One region of the Novosphingobium sp. 63-713 genome, then DNA from elsewhere that is predicted to be linked to it. Evidence: riboswitches for the same ligand, from Rfam matches in the RefSeq annotation. Region 1 holds a riboswitch; each other region holds the start of a gene.
What was found. A riboswitch is a leader RNA that binds a small molecule or an ion and turns the genes downstream of it on or off. The one in region 1 is predicted to bind cobalamin.

Region 1 (5,814 bases):
CAATTGCCCGATGGCGATTGCGGGGCGCCCGGCGTTGCGCGCGGCAATCCCCACCGAATAGGCAATCGCATTGCCCACCATCAGCGTGCGCACCGGCCCCGGCACTGGATGGAAAAACGTCAGTGCCGCGATCATTCCGGCCATGATCGAATAGGAAAACGCGCCCAATTCATAAATGATTTCAAGCGCGCGTGCCTTATGCGCCATCCATCGCGGCAGGATGGTCGCGCTGGCCACGCGCATCAGCGCGATGGCCGACATGACCCAGGCGGCAAGGGTGATGGAGCGGTTGCCCGATTCAATGGCGGCGGTTGCGCTGGTTAAAATCCCGCACAGCGCGCCGATCGCCAGCGACGACGGTTGCGTATAGAGCGTGGTGACCAGAATGGCTCTTGCCCGGTCATCAGCAGCATGGGTTTTGAACAAAACCCGCAACGTGTCGAATAAAGGACGGATCGGACAACTCCCGCTGGACAAGGACAACCTAGGGGAGAACTCGTCACAGATTGGTTAACGACATTGTCAAACGTTCAAAGTCTGTCGCATTTATACAAAAAATTGCGATGCCGCCAACCGCCCCCTCACTCGGGGGAAACCAGCGGCTCAAACTCCTCCACCGAGCGATGCGCCGTGGCCAGACGGTTGGCCATCTGCCGGTCCAGCTTGCGGCAAATGCCCAGCCAGTGGCGGTATTGATCGCGGTTGCCTTCGAAAAAGGCGCGCAGGGCGATGTTGCGCGCGCGTTCTGCGGCGCCAAGGCCATGGCGGGCGAAATGTTGCAGGGCGCTGTAGAGCATCACATCGGTTTCGACCTGATTGTCATGGTCATTGGCCGGTGCGCGCAGCCGGGGGCGGCGCAACACGCGCGCCACAGCGCCGCATTCACCCGCACCTGCCGCTGCAAATCGGATCGACATGCCTGAAAATTCCTCAATCTCGATTGATAATCGGCTTCTGTCTATCACATGGGGGCTAAGTCTTCGTGTTTTGCCTTGGTTATCATATCCCTGTCGCGGGTTAACCGAGTTTGCACCCATCTTGGATCTACCGAGTGTTAAAATGCCCCGGTGCACCGCGACAAAAACGGCGTTCCGGGGCGGGTTTAACGGGCAAAACAGGGTTTATTCGGGATCGCTGAGCCAGCGTCCGCTGTTCTGATATTCGGGGCGAACATTATCGCTGCCGGGCAAATTCGCCGCCCGATAGGCATTATCTCCGCCATGGCGCAACGCTTCGGCGGTATATTGCGGCGCGGCGGCGGCGGGCGTGGCGGATGCCCCGCTACCATGGGTTGCAGCGCCAAGGGTCTGACCCATTTTGGCGGCATAAGCGCGTTCGATGGCGATCGGGTCGTCCACCAGTTCGCGATTTGCAAAGGCCACCCGCTGATGCGGGACGGGCAGCGGCTCGCTGATGGCGTGAACAAAGCGGAATGCGCCGGAATCGCCCGCCGGTCCATGCATGCGGTAAAAGCGATGCGCGCCGATCTGGCCGATGAAATTCAGGCTGTCGGCCCAATAGGGATGGACGGCAAACGTATGATAATGCGTGGCAAGGCCGACCGGCGCATAGACATAGCCAGCCAGTGCGGCGCGGGCCACGGCCTCGGCGCGGCTCCAGAAATAGCGGCTGGGCTTGCGCATCAGCGCGCCGTCGCAGGTAAAGGTGAACTGGCACCCGGTGGCGCGTTCCGAACCCTGAAACACCACGCCGCACACGCTTTTGGGATAGGCGGGATGGGCCATGCGGTTGAGCACGACCTGCGCCACGGCGCGCTGGCCATCGTCGGGCTCGCTGGCGGCCTCGTAATAGACCGCAGCGGTCAGGCAGGAGAGCGCGCGTTCGCGGTCCACCGCATTGGCCAGGCCCGAAAGCGCGCGCGCCGCCGGACCTGATCCGGGCAGGGGCGTTTCATCATCGCCCTGCGCCGCCGCACCGCCATCCCAATGCAGCCCCGGCGCCATCGCGGCCAGCGCCCCGCGCCAGCCGGTCGCGGGGGCGGGCGCTTCGGCCTCGCGGCTGACGTAATAGTAGGCCGCGCCCGGCCAACTGTCGCCCGGTTGTTCAAAGGGCATGGGGGCGGTGCTGCTCTGGCCATCGACGGGATCGGCCTCGTCATGGGCGGTTGTGGCGGCCAGCGCCATTGCGCCGGTGCCTTGCCCGCGCCATGCCTGCACGGCCAAAATCGCCAGCAGGGCGCAGGCCACAGCCAACAGGCGCTGCATCGTCGCGCGGCGCAGTTCGGCATTGCGCAGGGCGTTGATTCTCATGCCGTCGCCCCGGCGCAAGCGTGCCGCATGGTCCGTCCGCCCATCGTCGCGCGCGGGCGGGGCGGATCGCAGGGCATCAAACGCAAGGGAGGCACGCGGGCTGTTCATCCTGACTTCTCGGCCTTTGGCAAATCGGGCGATCATGGCAAAACACACAATCGCCGGGGCTGCACCTGCCGAATTGGGGCCGTCTCATTGCGGCACGGAAGGGGCGGATAATCCTTAATGCCTTAATTTGGCGCCCTCCGATCAGGGTTAAAAAAGCCTTGCCCGCGCCTTTACGGCTGTGCCCCTTGCACCTTTGGGCATGTGGGGCTAGGGCGGCGGCCACGCCAACGGTGCCCCTCGCAGGGGGGCTGAAAAGGGAATTTGCCCGCTCTTGCTCCGGCAAGGGGGATGCAAAGCTGCCCCCGCAACTGTTTCCGGGCGAGCGTACCGTCATATGCCACTGGGCCGATCGGTCTGGGAAGGCGGCGGATGCGCGATGACCCCGGATAGCCAGGAGACCTGCCGGTGGTTGTCGTTCAGCGCCGGGCGGGGAAGACCGGATGCAGCGCGATGCCGTCTGTTTCCATGCGCAAGGGGCGCGTGGGGCGGCCTCTCCCGCCACGAACGGCAAATAGCCTTCGTGAGGGAAAGAGCTATGAAAATCCGTTATTTCGCCGCCGCTTCGTCGCTGATCGCGCTGGCCCTGTCCGCGCCCGTCATGGCCGCCGAAGATGCTGGGGCCATCACCGTACTGGCCACCGGCAACAGCCAGCCGGTCGATGAGACCGGCCAGTCGATCAGCGTGGTCGATCTGGCCGAGATCCAGTCGATCCAGGGGCCGGACCTGACCCGCGTGCTGACCCGCCTGCCGGGCGTGTCCTTTGCCCGCGCGGGCGGCCTTGGCGCCACCACCAGCTTTTTCGTGCGCGGCGCCAATTCCGAACAGACCCTTGTGATGATCGACGGGGTGAAGGTCGAGGACACGGCGGCCCCTTCGGGCGGCTATGATTTTGCCAATCTGGTCAGCGGCGGCGTCGGTCGCATCGAACTGCTGCGCGGATCGAACAGCGTGGTGTGGGGCAGCAATGCCATCGGCGGCGTCATCGCCATCACCAGCCGCGAACTGAACGGCGCGGAGCTGAATTTCGAGGGCGGCAGCAACAGCACCTTTGATGCGGGAGCCACGCTGGGCCTGTCGAAGGACGCCTATGCGATCACGCTCAACGGCGGCTACATCAGCACCGACGGCATCCCCACCCGCACCACCGACACGCGCGCCAACGGTTTCCACCAGACCCGCCTGTCCACCCGCGCTCGCCTGCGTCTGGCGCAGGGGCTCAACCTTGTGGCCACGGCGCGCTATGCCGATGGTCAGGTGGGCGTCGATTCCTATGACTGGGTGCTGGGCTATGTGAACCGGGGCGAGGTGCAGTCGAGCGAGCAGGTTTCGGGCCGTGTGGGTCTGGAATATGCGGCCGAGAAATATTCGGCGCGTCTGGGCATCAGCCAGTCCTCGCTGCGTCGGGGCTATATTGATCCCACGGTGCAGAACACCGAATACAGCTCCTACCTTGGCCGCAGCACGCGCATTGACGGCGCGGCCCATGTCGATCTGCCCTATTTCTTCTCCGCCGATGTGGGCGGCGAGGCGATGTGGAACCATGCGCGCTCGTATTATTTCACGCCCGGCGCGGTGAATGATGCGAATATCGCCAGCGGCTATGGCCTGCTGGGCTGGAGGGCGTTTGGGCTGAGCCTGTCGGGCGGCCTGCGCGTGGACAGCCATTCCACCTTTGGCACCCACACAACCTTTGGCGCGAACGGCACGTACAGCCTGATCGACGATGTCCGCCTGCGCGCTTCCTATGGCGAGGGTTTCCGCGCCCCCTCGCTCTATCAGCTTTTCGATCCCTATTCGGGCAACAAGGGGCTCAAGGCGGAAACCAGCAAGTCCTATGACGTCGGCCTTGAAAAGGGCGACCGCAATGGCAAGCTGTACGGCGCCGTCACATGGTTCCACCGCGATATCAACAACCAGATCGACTATGACCTGTCCACCTCGACCTATGCCAATCTGGGCCGTACGCGGGCCGAGGGTCTGGAATTCGAAACCGGCCTGCGCCCGGTCGATGCGCTGCAATTGCGTGCGCTCTACACTTTCGTGAAGAGCACCAACCAGACCGCCGGCAGCAGCGCGCTGGGCAAGGATCTGGCGCGTCGTCCGCGTCATATGGTCACCTGGTCGGCCGACTGGAAAACGCCGCTGGCGGGCCTTGCCATCGGCGGCGACATTCGCGTCGTCTCGTCCAGCTTTGACAATGCGGCCAATAGCAACCGTCTGGCGGGCTATGCGCTGGTGGGCCTGCGCGCCAGCATTCCGGTGGGCGATCATGCGGAAATCTTTGGCCGCATCGAAAACCTGACGAATGAGCGTTATGCGGTGGTCAAGGATTACAATTCCTATGGCCGCACCGCATCGCTGGGCCTGCGGGCAAAGCTGTAATTGATGCGCGGGGGGCTGGCCCTGCTTGGAGCCTTGATGGTGGGGGCCTGCGCTCCCGCTGCGCCTCGGGTTCAGCCCTCCCGTATCATCAGCCTTAATCCTTGCACCGATGCGCTGCTGGTCGAACTGGCCGACCGCGATCAGATCGGGGCGCTGTCCTCCTATAGCCGCGATCCGGCGCAAAGCTCGATGGATGTGGCGCAGGCGCGCCGCTTTCCCTTCACTCGCGGCACGATGGAGGAGGTGATCTCCGCCCAGCCGTCGCTGGTGGTTTCGGGCAGTTTTACGCCAGCCGCGACACGCGCCGCCTATGCGCGCATGGGCCTGCGGCTGGAGGAATTTTCCATGGCCGCCACGGTGGAGGAGAGCGAGGGTCAGATCCGCCGCATGGCCGCCCTGCTGGGCCACCCCGACCGGGGCGAGGCGATGATTGCGCGGATTGATCGGGCCATGCGCGATGCCGCGCCGCCTTTGGGGGCGAAACCTTTGCCCGCGCTGATCTGGCATGGCGGCGGGCTGGTCGTGGGGGGCGAGACTTTGGTGTCCGACCTGCTGCGTCGTACCGGTTTCACGCCCTTTGCCGCGATCCGGGGCATGGGCCAGTCACAATTCCTGCCCCTTGAACGCATGGTGGTCGATCCGCCGCGCGTGTTGCTGGTGATAGGTCATGGTGATGCCGATGGCGGGCGCGAGGGGCGGCGGGTGCTGGGTCATCCGGTGCTGGCGCAATTGCGCGCGATGCAGCGTTTCGATTTCGACGCAGGGCTGGAATATTGCGGCGGCCCCACCATCATTCGCGCCGCGCAAAGACTGGCGCAAATCCGCCGGGAGGCTCATTGATGACGCGGTTGAACCTCCGTCTTGTCGGTGCGCTGGCGCTGGCTTTTGTCGCTTCCTTGCTGGCGGGGCGGGTGTGGGTCGATCCATTCCATCCCGATGTGCCGGGCGCGGGCCTGATCCTGATGCAATTGCGCCTGCCGCGCAGCGTGCTGGCGGTGCTGGTGGGCGGCGGGCTGGGCGCGGCGGGCGCGGCGATGCAGGCCTATTTGCGCA
Region 2 (5,814 bases), on a different contig from region 1:
CGTGCCACGGCTGCCCTCCAAACACGTGCTTTCGCCCTCGATGTCGCGCTGGTGCGCGCGCTGGGCGGCGGCTTTCAGGCCTGAAGGAGTTTCACGCCATGACCTCCAAGACTTCGACCATTGCCCGTATCCGTGACCATGACGTGGAGCCCGAGATGGAAACGCAAGACGCGCAGGATGCCGCCAACAAGGCAAAGCGCAAGCAGATGTTCATCCGTCTGGGCGTGGGCATTGCCGCCGTGGCGCTGGCCTATGGCGCGTATGATGTGCTGTTCGCGTCGAACCATGTCGAAACCGACAATGCCTATGTCGGCGCCGATGTGGCGCAGATCACCACGCAGGTGACGGCCCCCGTACGCGAAGTGCTGGTGTCCGACACGCAGGCGGTGAAAAAGGGCGATGTGCTGGTGCGCCTGGACGATACCGATGCACGGATCGCTCTGGCCAAGGCCGAGGCCAATCTGGCGCTGACCGAGCGGCGGGTGAAGGGTCTGTCGGCCACCGACCTTGGCCTTGGCGCCCAGATTGCCGCGCGCGCCGCCGATGAAACCCGCGCCGCCGCCAGCCTGACCGCTGCCCGCGCCGATCTGGAAAAGGCCAGCGTGGATATGAAGCGCCGCGAGGCTCTGGCCGCCTCCGGCTCGGTTTCGGGCGAGGAACTGACCGTGGCGCGCAGCGCTCTGGCCACCGCGACTGCCAATCTGCGCGCCGCCGAGGCCGCCGTGGCGCTGGCCGGGGCCAACCGCGAGGCCGCCAATGGCACGCGTGAGGCCAACCGGGTGCTGATCGAAAACACCACGCCGGAAACCAACCCCGAAGTGCTTGCCGCCCGCGCGACGCGCGATCAGGCCAGGGTCGATCTGGAACGCACGATTATCCGCGCGCCCTTCGACGGCATTGTCGCGCGTCGCTCGGTCCAGGTGGGCCAGCGCGCCGAGCCGGGCAAGAGCCTGATGTCGGTGGTGCCGGTGAATGCGGCCTATGTCGATGCCAATTACAAGGAAGTCCAGCTCTCCAAGGTGCGCCCCGGCCAGAATGTGACGCTGACCAGCGATCTCTACGGCTCTTCGGTCACTTATCATGGCAAGGTCGTGGGCTTTTCGGGCGGCACGGGCGCGGCCTTTGCCGTGGTTCCGGCGCAGAACGCCACGGGCAACTGGATCAAGGTGGTTCAGCGCCTGCCCGTGCGCGTGGCGCTTGATCCCAAAGAGCTGGCCGCGCATCCCTTGCGCGTGGGCCTGTCGATGACGGCCGATATTGACGTGTCGAAATGATCGCGGTCACCTCTCCTGACCGGCCCCTGGAGGGGGCGCAATTATGGCTGGTGGTGCTGGCCATTGCGCTGGGCAATTTTCTGGTGGTGCTCGACACCACCATTGCCAATGTTTCGGTGCCCACCATCGCCGGATCGCTGGGCGTTTCGGCCTCGCAGGGCAGCTGGGTGATCACCTCCTATGCCGTGGCCGAGGCTATCACGGTGCCGCTGACCGGCTGGCTTTCCGCCCGGTTCGGGGCGCAGCGGGTTTTCATCTTCTGTTATCTGGCGTTTGCGGGCCTGTCGGCGCTTTGCGGCATGTCCACCTCGCTGGGGATGCTGGTGGCCTGCCGGGTGGCGCTGGGCCTGTGCGGGGGGCCGATCATGCCTCTGGCGCAGACCTTGATGATGCGTCTCCTGCCGCCGGAAAAGCAGGTGCTGGGCACGGTGATCTGGGCGATGACCACGCTGATCGGGCCTATTGTCGGGCCGGTGCTGGGCGGGACTTTGTGCGACAATGTGGGCTGGCCCTCGATCTTCTTCATCGGCGTGCCGGTGGCCACGGCGGGCGGTCTGCTGCTGATCGCGCTGCTGCGCGGGCGCAAGGACGAGATCGTCAAGGCCCCCATCGACATGGTGGGCCTTGGCCTGCTGATCGTTTGGGTCGGCGCGCTTCAGATCCTGCTGGATGAAGGGCGCAACCATGACTGGTTCGCCTCGGTCGAAATTCAGGCGCTGGCGGTGATTGCGGCGATCGGCTTTGCCTGTTTCCTGATCTGGGAACTGACCGAAAAGAACCCGATCGTCGATCTGCGCATCTTTCGCCATCGCGGCTTTACGGCCTCGGCGCTGACCTATTCGGTGGGCTTTGGCGCCTTCTTTGCCACGGTCGTGATCCTGCCTTTGTGGTTGCAGCAGAACCTTGGCTATACCGCCACCTGGGCGGGCTATGCCACCGGGGTGATGGGGGTGTTCGCCGTCTTGTCCGCGCCCATCGTCGGCCAATTGGCGGCCAAGATGGACCCGCGCAAGATCATCTTCACCGGCATCATGGGCCTCGCGGGTCTTGCCGCATGGCGCACCAGTTTCAACAGCGACGTCACCTTCTGGCAGGCGGCTCTGCCCACCTTGATGACCGGGCCTTTCATGGTGATGTTCTTCATCCCCACCATCGGCCTTGCCATGGCCAGCGTCGATCCAGGCGAGGAAGCCAATGCGGCGGGCGTGTCCAATTTCATGCGCACCGTGGCGGGGGCCTTTGCCACCTCGCTGGTGCAGACGGGCTGGGAAAACGAGGCCACCCGCGCGCAAAGCGCGATTGCCGGGGCCATGCCGCAGGGGCAGGCCACCATCGACGGCATGGTCGATGGCGGACAGAGCAACGAAGGCGCCATCGCCTCGCTGACCCAATTGGTTCAGGGGCAGAGCGTGATGGTGGCAACGGTCCATATATTCGCGATCATCGCGGTCTGTTTTGTGGCCGCCGCCATGATCGTCTGGCTCGTGCCAAAGCCCAAGGGGCCGATCGACACCGCCGCCGCGCATTGATGCAAAAAGGGGTCGGAGATTTCCGGCCCCTTTTCAATTTGAGCTTGGCTTGACCTTTGCCCCCGCGCCCGATACCCACGGCCCCAAGCGACAGGTTCCCCGCGAGGGGATCAAAAGGGAACACGGGTTCAAGACCCGGGCTGCCCCTGCAACTGTGAGCGGATAGCCATCGGCCCGATGCCATTGAGGGGGGAACCCTTTGAGAAGGCGGCCGAACCGGCATGGACCCGCGAGCCAGGAGACCTGCCTGACGCCGTCGTTTTTCGCTCCGACAGGGTGTGCGGCGCGGACGGGGTTTTCCTCGATAGCGACATTGTGGCTCTGCCGGAGGGGTTCCGGGCGGGATGCTTCGGCATGTCGCCTTGGGCGCATCGGGCGGGGCGTGAACGTCTGGTCGAGGGAAGAGCCATGCCCGAATATATTGCGGATTTCCGGTAATGCTGCGCGCGGTGGATCAAGGGCCATGCGTGGTGGTCTGTTCGACATGCCGGGTTTCGGCCGATGTGCGCGAGGATGAGCAGAGGCGGCGCGGCGGCGCCTTGCTGGCCGATGCCTTGCGCGCGGCGCAAGAGGATGATCCGGCCCTGGCCGGGGTCGGGGTGGAGGAAATGCCTTGCCTGTTCGCGTGTCAGCGGCACTGCGTGGTGCAGATCCGCGCGCCGGGGCGGATCGGCTATGTGCTGGGCGATTTCGCGGCCGATGGCGAGGCCGCCCGCGCGATCCTCGATTATGCCGCGCTTCATGCGGCCAGCGAGCATGGGCAGGTGCCCTATCGCCAATGGCCCGCAGGCGTGAAGGGCCATTTCATCACCCGCACCCCGCCTGAAGGATTTGTCGTCGCATGACCCTGTTTGCCAGCCCGACGGATTTCCTCGCCGCGCTTTCGTCCCTGCCCGCCGCCGATGCCGGGGCGATAGCCGCTGCCGCCGCGCGTCAGGCGCAATTGACCAAGCCCGCCGGATCGCTCGGCCGTCTGGAGGAAATCGCCCTGTTCATGGCCGGGTGGAGCGGGCGCGAAATCCCCGCGCTCGATCACCTGCAAGGCATTGTCTTTGCCGGCAATCACGGCATCGCGGCGCGTGGCGTCAGCGCCTATCCGCCCGAGGTGACGGCCCAGATGGTGGGCAATTTCCGTCAGGGCGGCGCGGCGATCAATGCTCTGGCGCGGGCCTGCGGGGCGCATCTGACGATTGTGCCGCTTGATCTCCACCGCCCGACGCAGGACATCACGCAGGCCCCGGCGATGAGCGAGGAGGAATGCCTGGCCGCCCTGAACGCGGGGGCATGCGCGGTCGATCCGCGGGCCGACCTGCTGTTTGTGGGCGAGATGGGGATCGGCAACACCACCCCCGCCGCCGCGCTTTGCGCACAGGCTTTTGGCGGGGGCGGGGCCGAATGGGCCGGGCGCGGCACGGGGTTGGATGCGCCGGGCGTCGCGCGCAAGGTGGCTGTGGTGGATGAGGCTCTGGCGCTGCATGGTGCCGACATCCGCGATCCGTTCGAGGCGCTGCGCCGGTTGGGCGGGCGTGAGATCGCGGCGATGGCGGGGGCCATTGTGGCCGCGCGGGCAATGCGGATTCCGGTGCTGCTCGATGGCTTTATCGCTTGCGCCTCGATCGCCCCCATCGCTGCGGCGGAGCCCGACATCACCGCCCATTGCATGGCGGCCCATTGCTCGGCCGAAGGGGGCCATGCCCGCCTGCTGGCCCATCTCGGCCTCGATCCGCTGCTGCATCTGGCCATGCGTCTGGGCGAGGGCAGCGGGGCGGCGGTGGCCGCACAACTGGTGCGCAGCGCTCTGGCGGCCCATGCCGACATGGCGACCTTTGCGCAGGCCCAAGTAGCCGGACCCCAATTGGCCGGGGCGCTGTGAAGGCGCGGGCGCTCCACTTGATCCGCCACGGCGCGGTTGAGGGGGCAGGGCGCCTCCATGGCCATCGCGATGTGGCGCCAACGCCGGAGGGTCTGATCGCCTGCCGCGCCCGAGCGCGGGGATTGGCGGTGGCTTGCCTCATTGCCTCGGACCTGTCCCGCGCGCGGATGGCGGGCGAAGAGATCGCGCAGGATAGCGGGCTGGCGCTCACCATCGACCCCCGCTGGCGCGAGTTGAATTTCGGCGCGTGGGAGGGCTGCGCTCCGGCCGAACTGGGCGGGGCCATTGCGCCGTTCTGGGATGATCCGCAGGCCAATCCTCCCCCAGGCGGCGAAAGCTGGGGCGATATGCAGGGCCGCATCGCGCAGGCCCTGCTGGTGATCGAGGAGGACGCGCTGGTCATCACCCATGCCGGGCCGATGCGCGCGGCGCTGGGCCTGCTGCTGGGCCTGACCTATCGCCAGACCTGGGCTTTTCATTTGCCCTATGCCGCGCGGATCAGCCTGCGCCTGTGGGGCGACGGGGCGCAGGTGACGGAATTGATCGCGTGAAACATCTGATCCTCGCGCTGCAATTCATGACGCGCCTGCCGCTGCCCGCGATGGAGGCGGACCGGGCGGATTACGCCAAAGCGATGCGCTGGTTTCCCGCCGCCGGGCTGGTGGTGGGGGGCTGCGTGGCGGGCGCAGTCTGGGCGCTGGGGCGGGTCGATCCGTGGCTGGGCGCGCTGGGCGGCCTCGCGGCTTGGGTGGGCATGACGGGCGCGCTCCATCTCGACGGGTTGGGCGATATGGCCGATGCGGCGGGCGCGGCGCATAAGGATCCTGCGCGGTTGAAGGCCGTTCTGGCCGACCCCCATATCGGCAGTTTTGGCGTGGTGGCCATCGTCATGCAATTGCTGGCCAAGCTGGTGCTGCTCCATGATGTTGGCGATGTGCTCTGGCTGGTGCCGGTCGCTGGGGCCGCGCGGGTCGGGCCTTTGGTCTGGACGCTGATCCTGCCCCCGCTGCATGAAGGGTTGGGCACGCTGTTTCGCGATGGCGTGGGCTGGCAGCATGTGGCGGTCTGGGGCGGTTTGCTGGCTCTTGCCTTGCCCTTTGCGCCTTGGCTGGTGATGGCTGTTCCGGCCATCGCTCTA
Region 3 (5,814 bases), on a different contig from region 1:
CGTCCAGCCTCAGTTCGGCCTCAAGGCCCAAGGCTTGCGCCTCGTTGCGGATGGCGGTTTGCAACCGGTCGCGCCGGGCGGGATCAAGGCCCCCCGCGTTGGAAAACTCGTCCAGCAAGGTTTCGAGCGTGGCGAGGCCCGCGCCATGAGCGGTGGGCGCAAGCGGGGGCGGTGCGTGGCCGATGGTGACGGCGGCGATGCGGCGCTTGGCTTGCGCGGCCTCGCCCGGATCGTTGACGATGAAGGGATAGATGACCGGTAGGCCCATGGTCAGCGCCTCGGGCCAGCAGGCGTCGGACAGCGCCACCGCCTTGCCCGGCAGCCATTCCAGTGTGCCATGCGCGCCCATATGCACCAGCGCGTCGATGCGCCGCGCACGCAGCCAGAGATAAAAGGCGACATAGGCATGGCGCGGGCAATGCGAGAGATCGTGATAATCGCCATCGCGCGAGGCGGTAACGCCGCGCTCGGGCTGGAGCGCGATCAGCGTTTGGCCGGTGAGAAGCGCGGTAAAGCGGAACTCGCCCTCGACGAGCGCGGGATCATTTTCTGGCGGTCCCCAATTTTGCTCCATCGCCTCGCGCAAAGGGGCGGGCAGGGTTTCCAGCGCCTTGCGGTAGGCAGAAAGCGGCCAGCCTATGCTTTGCCGCGCCAAGGCGGCGGCCAGATCAGGCACATCAGGCTCGCCCAGATCGCTCAGCATCGCCTGCGCCGAGGCCAGCGCGTCGAGGCCGACGGCATGGGCCATCTGATGCGCCTTGCCGGGATAGGTGGAGAGGATCAGGGCGATGCGGCGGTCCTGCGAGGGCTTGCGGCCAAGAGCGATCCAGCCGGAAACGCGCGCGGCAATGGCGGCGATGCGCGCCGGATCGCCGCAGTGCAGATGGCGCGCAAAGCCCAACGCCGGATCATGCGCGGCAGCCTCCTTGAAACTGACCACCCCGGCAAACACTCGCCCGTCGATCTCGGGCAGCACCACATGCATCGCCAGATCGGCGGGCGACAGGCCGCGCGCGGTGTTGGACCATGCTTCGTGCGAACAGGTGGCCAGCGCCAGTTGAAACACCGGCACATTGGCGACATCGAGCGGCGACTGGCCCCCCTCGTTGCGGGCGGAAAAGGCGGTGGCGTTGAGGATTGCCGCAGGGGCCAGTTCTCGGACCCAGCGCTCGACTTGCGCCCGCGCCTGCGGCTCTTTCAGCGAGGGGACGAAGAGCGAGAGCGTATCATAGCCTTCCGCCTCAAACGCCTGATGCAATTGGGCAAAGGGGTCGAGATCATCGGCGGCCAGATAGGAGCGGTAAAAGATGATCAGCACGAGCGGGCGGGTGGCGGCAAATGTCAAAGGATCGCACACTCCTCGCTCCGGATGCCATCCCCCGGCCATCGGCAATCCCGCCCTTGCCGCACCCGGCGCCAACGAAAATCCCGCCGCCCCGGCCAATAAATTCAGCGCCGTGCCCGCGGCCTCGGCCCCGCCGCCATCGCACAGGCGGCGCAAATCGGCCAGCAAGGCGGGCGCCACGGTCGAGGCCGAATCCAGCCGAATGTCCGCTCGCCCATCGGCGGGCAGCACCGCCAGCGCGATGCCCCGCGACCGGGCCATTATCTCGACCTGTTGTAGCCCATAGGACCAATAGGCCTGCCCTCCGATCAGGCGGATCAGGATGGCCTTTGCCCCCAATAATGTCCGTTCGATATAGGTATCGACCGAGAGCGGATGGGCCAACGCCGAAAGATTGGCGAGGCGCAGCGAGGGGAAGGCCGGATCATCGCTGTGCGCACGATGCCATGCCGCCGCAAAGGCGCCCAGATCGCTGTCGGAAAATGACAGCACGACCAGATCCGCAGGCGCCTGCCCCAGATCCTGCGGAATGGCCGTTTCCTCCATCCCGTGCGTTTCGCGAAAGATGACATGCATCGGGTTTAGCCCGCCAGCGTGGCCTGGATGGCGGCGGCATCTATATTTCCGCGCTCTGCAATGGCGACCAGCGTGGTCTGGCGGGTCTCGCCCGCGCGCCATGGGCGGTCGTAATGGTGGCGCACGCGCCCGCCCACGGCCTGAACCAGCAGGCGCATCGGCTTGCCCGCCACGGCGGCATAGCCCTTGACGCGCAGGATCCCATACTGGTCCGCGAGCTGGCCAATGCGGGCGGCCAGATCCGACGGGTCAGTGATTTCCGGCAGGGTGACGACCGTGCTGTCGAAATCGTCATGCTCGTGGTCATCCTCGCCATCGTGATGCGAGGGGCGGGCGGCAATATCGTCCTCGGCCGCCGCGCCAAGGCCAAGGATAACGCGCGGGTCGATGACGCCCTCGGCCAGTTCGAGGATGGGACGCGGGGTCTCCGCCGCGATTACCGCGCGGGCTTCGGCAGTGCCCTGCGTCCCGGCAAGGTCCACCTTGGTCAGCAGCACCATGTCGGCGCAGGCCAGCTGGTCCTCGAACACTTCGGAAAGCGGGGTTTCATGGTCAACCCCCGGATCGGCGGCGCGCTGGGCCTCGATGGCCGCGGGATCGGGGGCGAAGCGGCCCGCCGCCACCGCTTCGGCATCGGCCAGCGCCAGCACGCCATCGACCGTGATCCGGCTGCGGATCGCGGGCCAGTCAAAGGCTTTGAGCAAGGGCTTGGGCAGGGCAAGGCCGGAGGTTTCGATCAGGATGTGATCGGGGCGCGGATTCAGCGCCAGCAGGCGCTCCACCGTGGGGATGAAATCATCGGCCACCGTGCAGCAGATGCAGCCATTGGCCAGTTCGACGATATTTTCCACCGGGCAATCGGGAATGGCGCAGGATTGCAGAATGTCGCCATCCACCCCCAGCATGCCGAATTCATTGACCACCACGGCCAGCCTGCGGCCGCCAGCATTGCGGATCAAATGGCTGATCAGCGTGGTTTTTCCCGCGCCCAGAAAGCCGGTGACGATGGTGACGGGAACCTTGGACAGGTCAGGCACTGGTACTTCTCCCGCGCGCCGGAGCGAGACAGGGCGGGGCATACCGGAACAATCCGGTCGGCGCGCGACAACGGGCGGGCGCGACGAGGCGCCCGTGACCACGCAACCCGTGCGGCCCCAGCCACACAGTTCGCCGCTCAGACGGGGAGTTACCGTGCCGTGACCACTCCCTGGATCAAGGCAAGAGCGACCGGTGCGCCGGCAGGTCTCCTGGCTTGCGGGTCACAGCTTGATGCACGCCTTCCCAGACCGTTAAGCCCAGTGGCCGCCCCCGGATGGAGGGGGACATGTGCATCGCGCTATCCGCTCACAGTTGCAGGGACAGCCACGGATTTGGGGGGCAGGCCCCCCGCACCGCATTCCCGATTAAGCCCATTTACGGGCACCGGCGCGATCATTGAAAACCGGGTTGCCCCGAACTTTCGCGCTTGGTTCTAAACCACATGGCGCGAAAAGCAATTGGCGTGTTTACGAAACCTCGATCTCGTCAAAGCGTTTCCAGCGATAAATGGCAAAACTGATAAGCCAGCACAGGACGAACAGGGCGATGATGCCAAAGCCCAGACTGTTGAAATTTTCGCCCAGCCGTGTCGCCATGGCCCAAGGCCAGCCCGTCAGGCCCAGCTTGCCGCCGATCAGGGCCAGCGTTTCAATCCCGCCGATGACGATGGCGACAAGGGCCGACACCAGCGTGATGGTGATGTTGTAATAGAGTTTGCGGATCGGCTTTACGAAGGCCCATTCATAGGCGCCAAGCATGACCACGCCATCGGCCGTGTCGATCAACGCCATCCCGGCGGCAAACAGCGCGGGCAGCACCAGAACCGTGGCGAGGGAGAGGCCATTGGCCGCCTGATTGGCCGACATGCCCAGAATCGCAACCTCAGTGGCCGTGTCAAAGCCGAGGCCGAAGAGGAAGCCGAGCGGGGCCATATGCCAGCTCTTGCCGACCAGCCGGAACATGGGTGCGAACAGGCGCGAAAGCGGCCCGCGCGATCCGGCCAGCAGGTCGAGGTCGCTTTCCGTATAAGCACCGCCCGCGCGGACATGAACAAAGCTGCGCCAGACCGAGCGCAGGATGGCAAGGTTCATGCCCGCGATGGTGAAAAGGAACAGCGCCGAGATCACCGTGGCGATCACCCCGCCGATCTCCTTGAACGCACCGAAGCGGGCCAGAGCGCTGGCTGTCAGGGCGATGCCGACAGAGGCGATGGCGATGATCCCGGAATGGCCTAGCGCGAACCAGAAGCCCGCCGTGATCGGGCGCTGGCCATCCTGCATCAGCTTGCGCGTCACATTGTCGATGGCCGCGATATGATCGGCATCGACCGCATGGCGCAGGCCCAGCCCCCACGCCAGCAGGGCTGTTCCCAGCATCAGCGGTTGATGATGAAACAGGCCAAAGGCCCAGCCCCAGATGGCGATATTGGCAATGGCCAGCGCGACAAGCAGCGCGCCGATCCGGCGGCGCAGCGATGGTTTGGTATAGGAAAACACGGTATGCACATCCTCCGGCGCCTTGCGACAGGGCCGGGGCAAACCCGCGCAAACGGGCGGCACACGCGCAGGGCCGGACGCCAAGAGCGACCCGCGCACGTATCCGTTGCGGCCCCGGCCGCCCATGCGTCGCTCAGACGGAGTACACCGTGCCGCGGCCATCCCCTGGACCATGGCAAGAGCGACCAGACGCCGGCAGGTCTCCTGGCTTGCGGGTCACAGCTTGATGCACGCCTTCCCAGACCTCGCAGGATTTAGCGTCCGGCCCAGTGGCTGGCCCTTGGCAAGGGCGCATGTGCATCGCGCTATCCGTTTACAGTTGCAGGGACAGCCGCGGATTTGGAGAGGCCAGCCCCCCGCACCGCATTCCCGATTAAGCCCGTTTGGCGGGCACCGGCGCGATCAGTTCGGCGACCGGATCGGCCGCCGGGGGGATGGTTACTGCAAATGCCGGGCGATGCCAAGAACCGGCGAATGGCAAAAGAGCCATGGAACGGGGGAGGGACCCATCCCATGGCTCAGCTTGGTGATCCACGCTATCTGATATCGTTTACATTACCAGTTGTAGGTAAAGCTCGCCCCATAGGTGCGCGGGGCCTGATATTGCTCACGATAGGTCTGATAGGTCGCGCTGGTCGGGGCCGAGGCCGAGGAGAGCACAACAGTGTCCTCCAGATTGCGCACGAAGGCCGAAAGCGTCCAGTTGGCGGGTTCGTGCCTGTAGGTCACGATGATGTCGCTGCGATGATAGGCGTCCTGACGGTCGGAGGCGAAATTGTAGAAGGTAAAGTAGGATTCCGACTCAAAATGGGTCTGGAAACGCGGAGTCAGGCGCCCGCCAAAGATATGAAAATCATGCTCATAGCCGAAATTGACCGTCCATACCGGGGCCTGCGGGGGGCGCTTGCCGTCAAGCTGCCAGTTGGCACCCACCAGCTTGCCCTCGGCCGCCGCCGCGCGGGCGAGCTGGCCGCTGACCGCAGCGGCGAAATTGGTGAAACGCGCGTCCAGATAGGCGACATAGGCGTTGAAATGATCATCGGGCGTGGGATCGAACAGGGCGTCGAGTTCAACGCCCTTATAGCGCGAGGCGCCCGCGTTCAGCACCAGCGTGGCCACCGCGCCGTTTGAATTGGTGACGGTCTGCGACACTTGCTGATCGGTGTAGTTGTAGAGATAGGCCGACAGGTTGAGTTGAAGTCGGTTGTCCAGAAAGCGGTTCTTTGACCCGATTTCATAGGCGGTGATGCTTTCCGGATTATAGGCCGCCAGATCGGTGAAGCCGCCCGCCTTATAGCCGGTGTCGAACTTGGCATAGAGCAGGTTGCGCGGGGTGGCCTGATAGTTGAGCGCGGCGTG

Region 2: it holds a riboswitch for cobalamin, as region 1 does, so the genes downstream of both, BGP00_RS03660 (DUF1636 domain-containing protein) here and BGP00_RS06355 (TonB-dependent receptor) in region 1, are expected to answer to the same signal.
Region 3: it holds a riboswitch for cobalamin, as region 1 does, so the genes downstream of both, BGP00_RS09300 (HoxN/HupN/NixA family nickel/cobalt transporter) here and BGP00_RS06355 (TonB-dependent receptor) in region 1, are expected to answer to the same signal.

What each region holds. Positions count from the first base shown of each region.
Region 1 is NZ_MKVS01000008.1:256,770-262,583, reverse strand. Features, by position in the region: gene BGP00_RS06370 (EAL domain-containing protein) at 1-426, opposite strand, end outside; gene BGP00_RS06365 (hypothetical protein) at 582-917, opposite strand; gene BGP00_RS06360 (cell wall hydrolase) at 1,122-2,378, opposite strand; cobalamin riboswitch at 2,590-2,800, shown strand; gene BGP00_RS06355 (TonB-dependent receptor) at 2,914-4,761, shown strand; gene BGP00_RS06350 (ABC transporter substrate-binding protein) at 4,765-5,601, shown strand; gene BGP00_RS06345 (iron ABC transporter permease) at 5,601-5,814, shown strand, end outside.
Region 2 is NZ_MKVS01000005.1:644,542-650,355, reverse strand. Features, by position in the region: gene BGP00_RS03675 (efflux transporter outer membrane subunit) at 1-84, shown strand, start outside; gene BGP00_RS03670 (efflux RND transporter periplasmic adaptor subunit) at 99-1,274, shown strand; gene BGP00_RS03665 (DHA2 family efflux MFS transporter permease subunit) at 1,271-2,803, shown strand; cobalamin riboswitch at 2,879-3,069, shown strand; gene BGP00_RS03660 (DUF1636 domain-containing protein) at 3,241-3,648, shown strand; gene cobT (nicotinate-nucleotide--dimethylbenzimidazole phosphoribosyltransferase) at 3,645-4,676, shown strand; gene BGP00_RS03650 (histidine phosphatase family protein) at 4,694-5,227, shown strand; gene BGP00_RS03645 (adenosylcobinamide-GDP ribazoletransferase) at 5,224-5,814, shown strand, end outside.
Region 3 is NZ_MKVS01000019.1:232,258-238,071, forward strand. Features, by position in the region: gene cobN (cobaltochelatase subunit CobN) at 1-1,921, opposite strand, end outside; gene cobW (cobalamin biosynthesis protein CobW) at 1,927-2,958, opposite strand; cobalamin riboswitch at 3,141-3,363, opposite strand; gene BGP00_RS09300 (HoxN/HupN/NixA family nickel/cobalt transporter) at 3,427-4,410, opposite strand; cobalamin riboswitch at 4,632-4,868, opposite strand; gene BGP00_RS09305 (TonB-dependent receptor) at 5,011-5,814, opposite strand, start outside.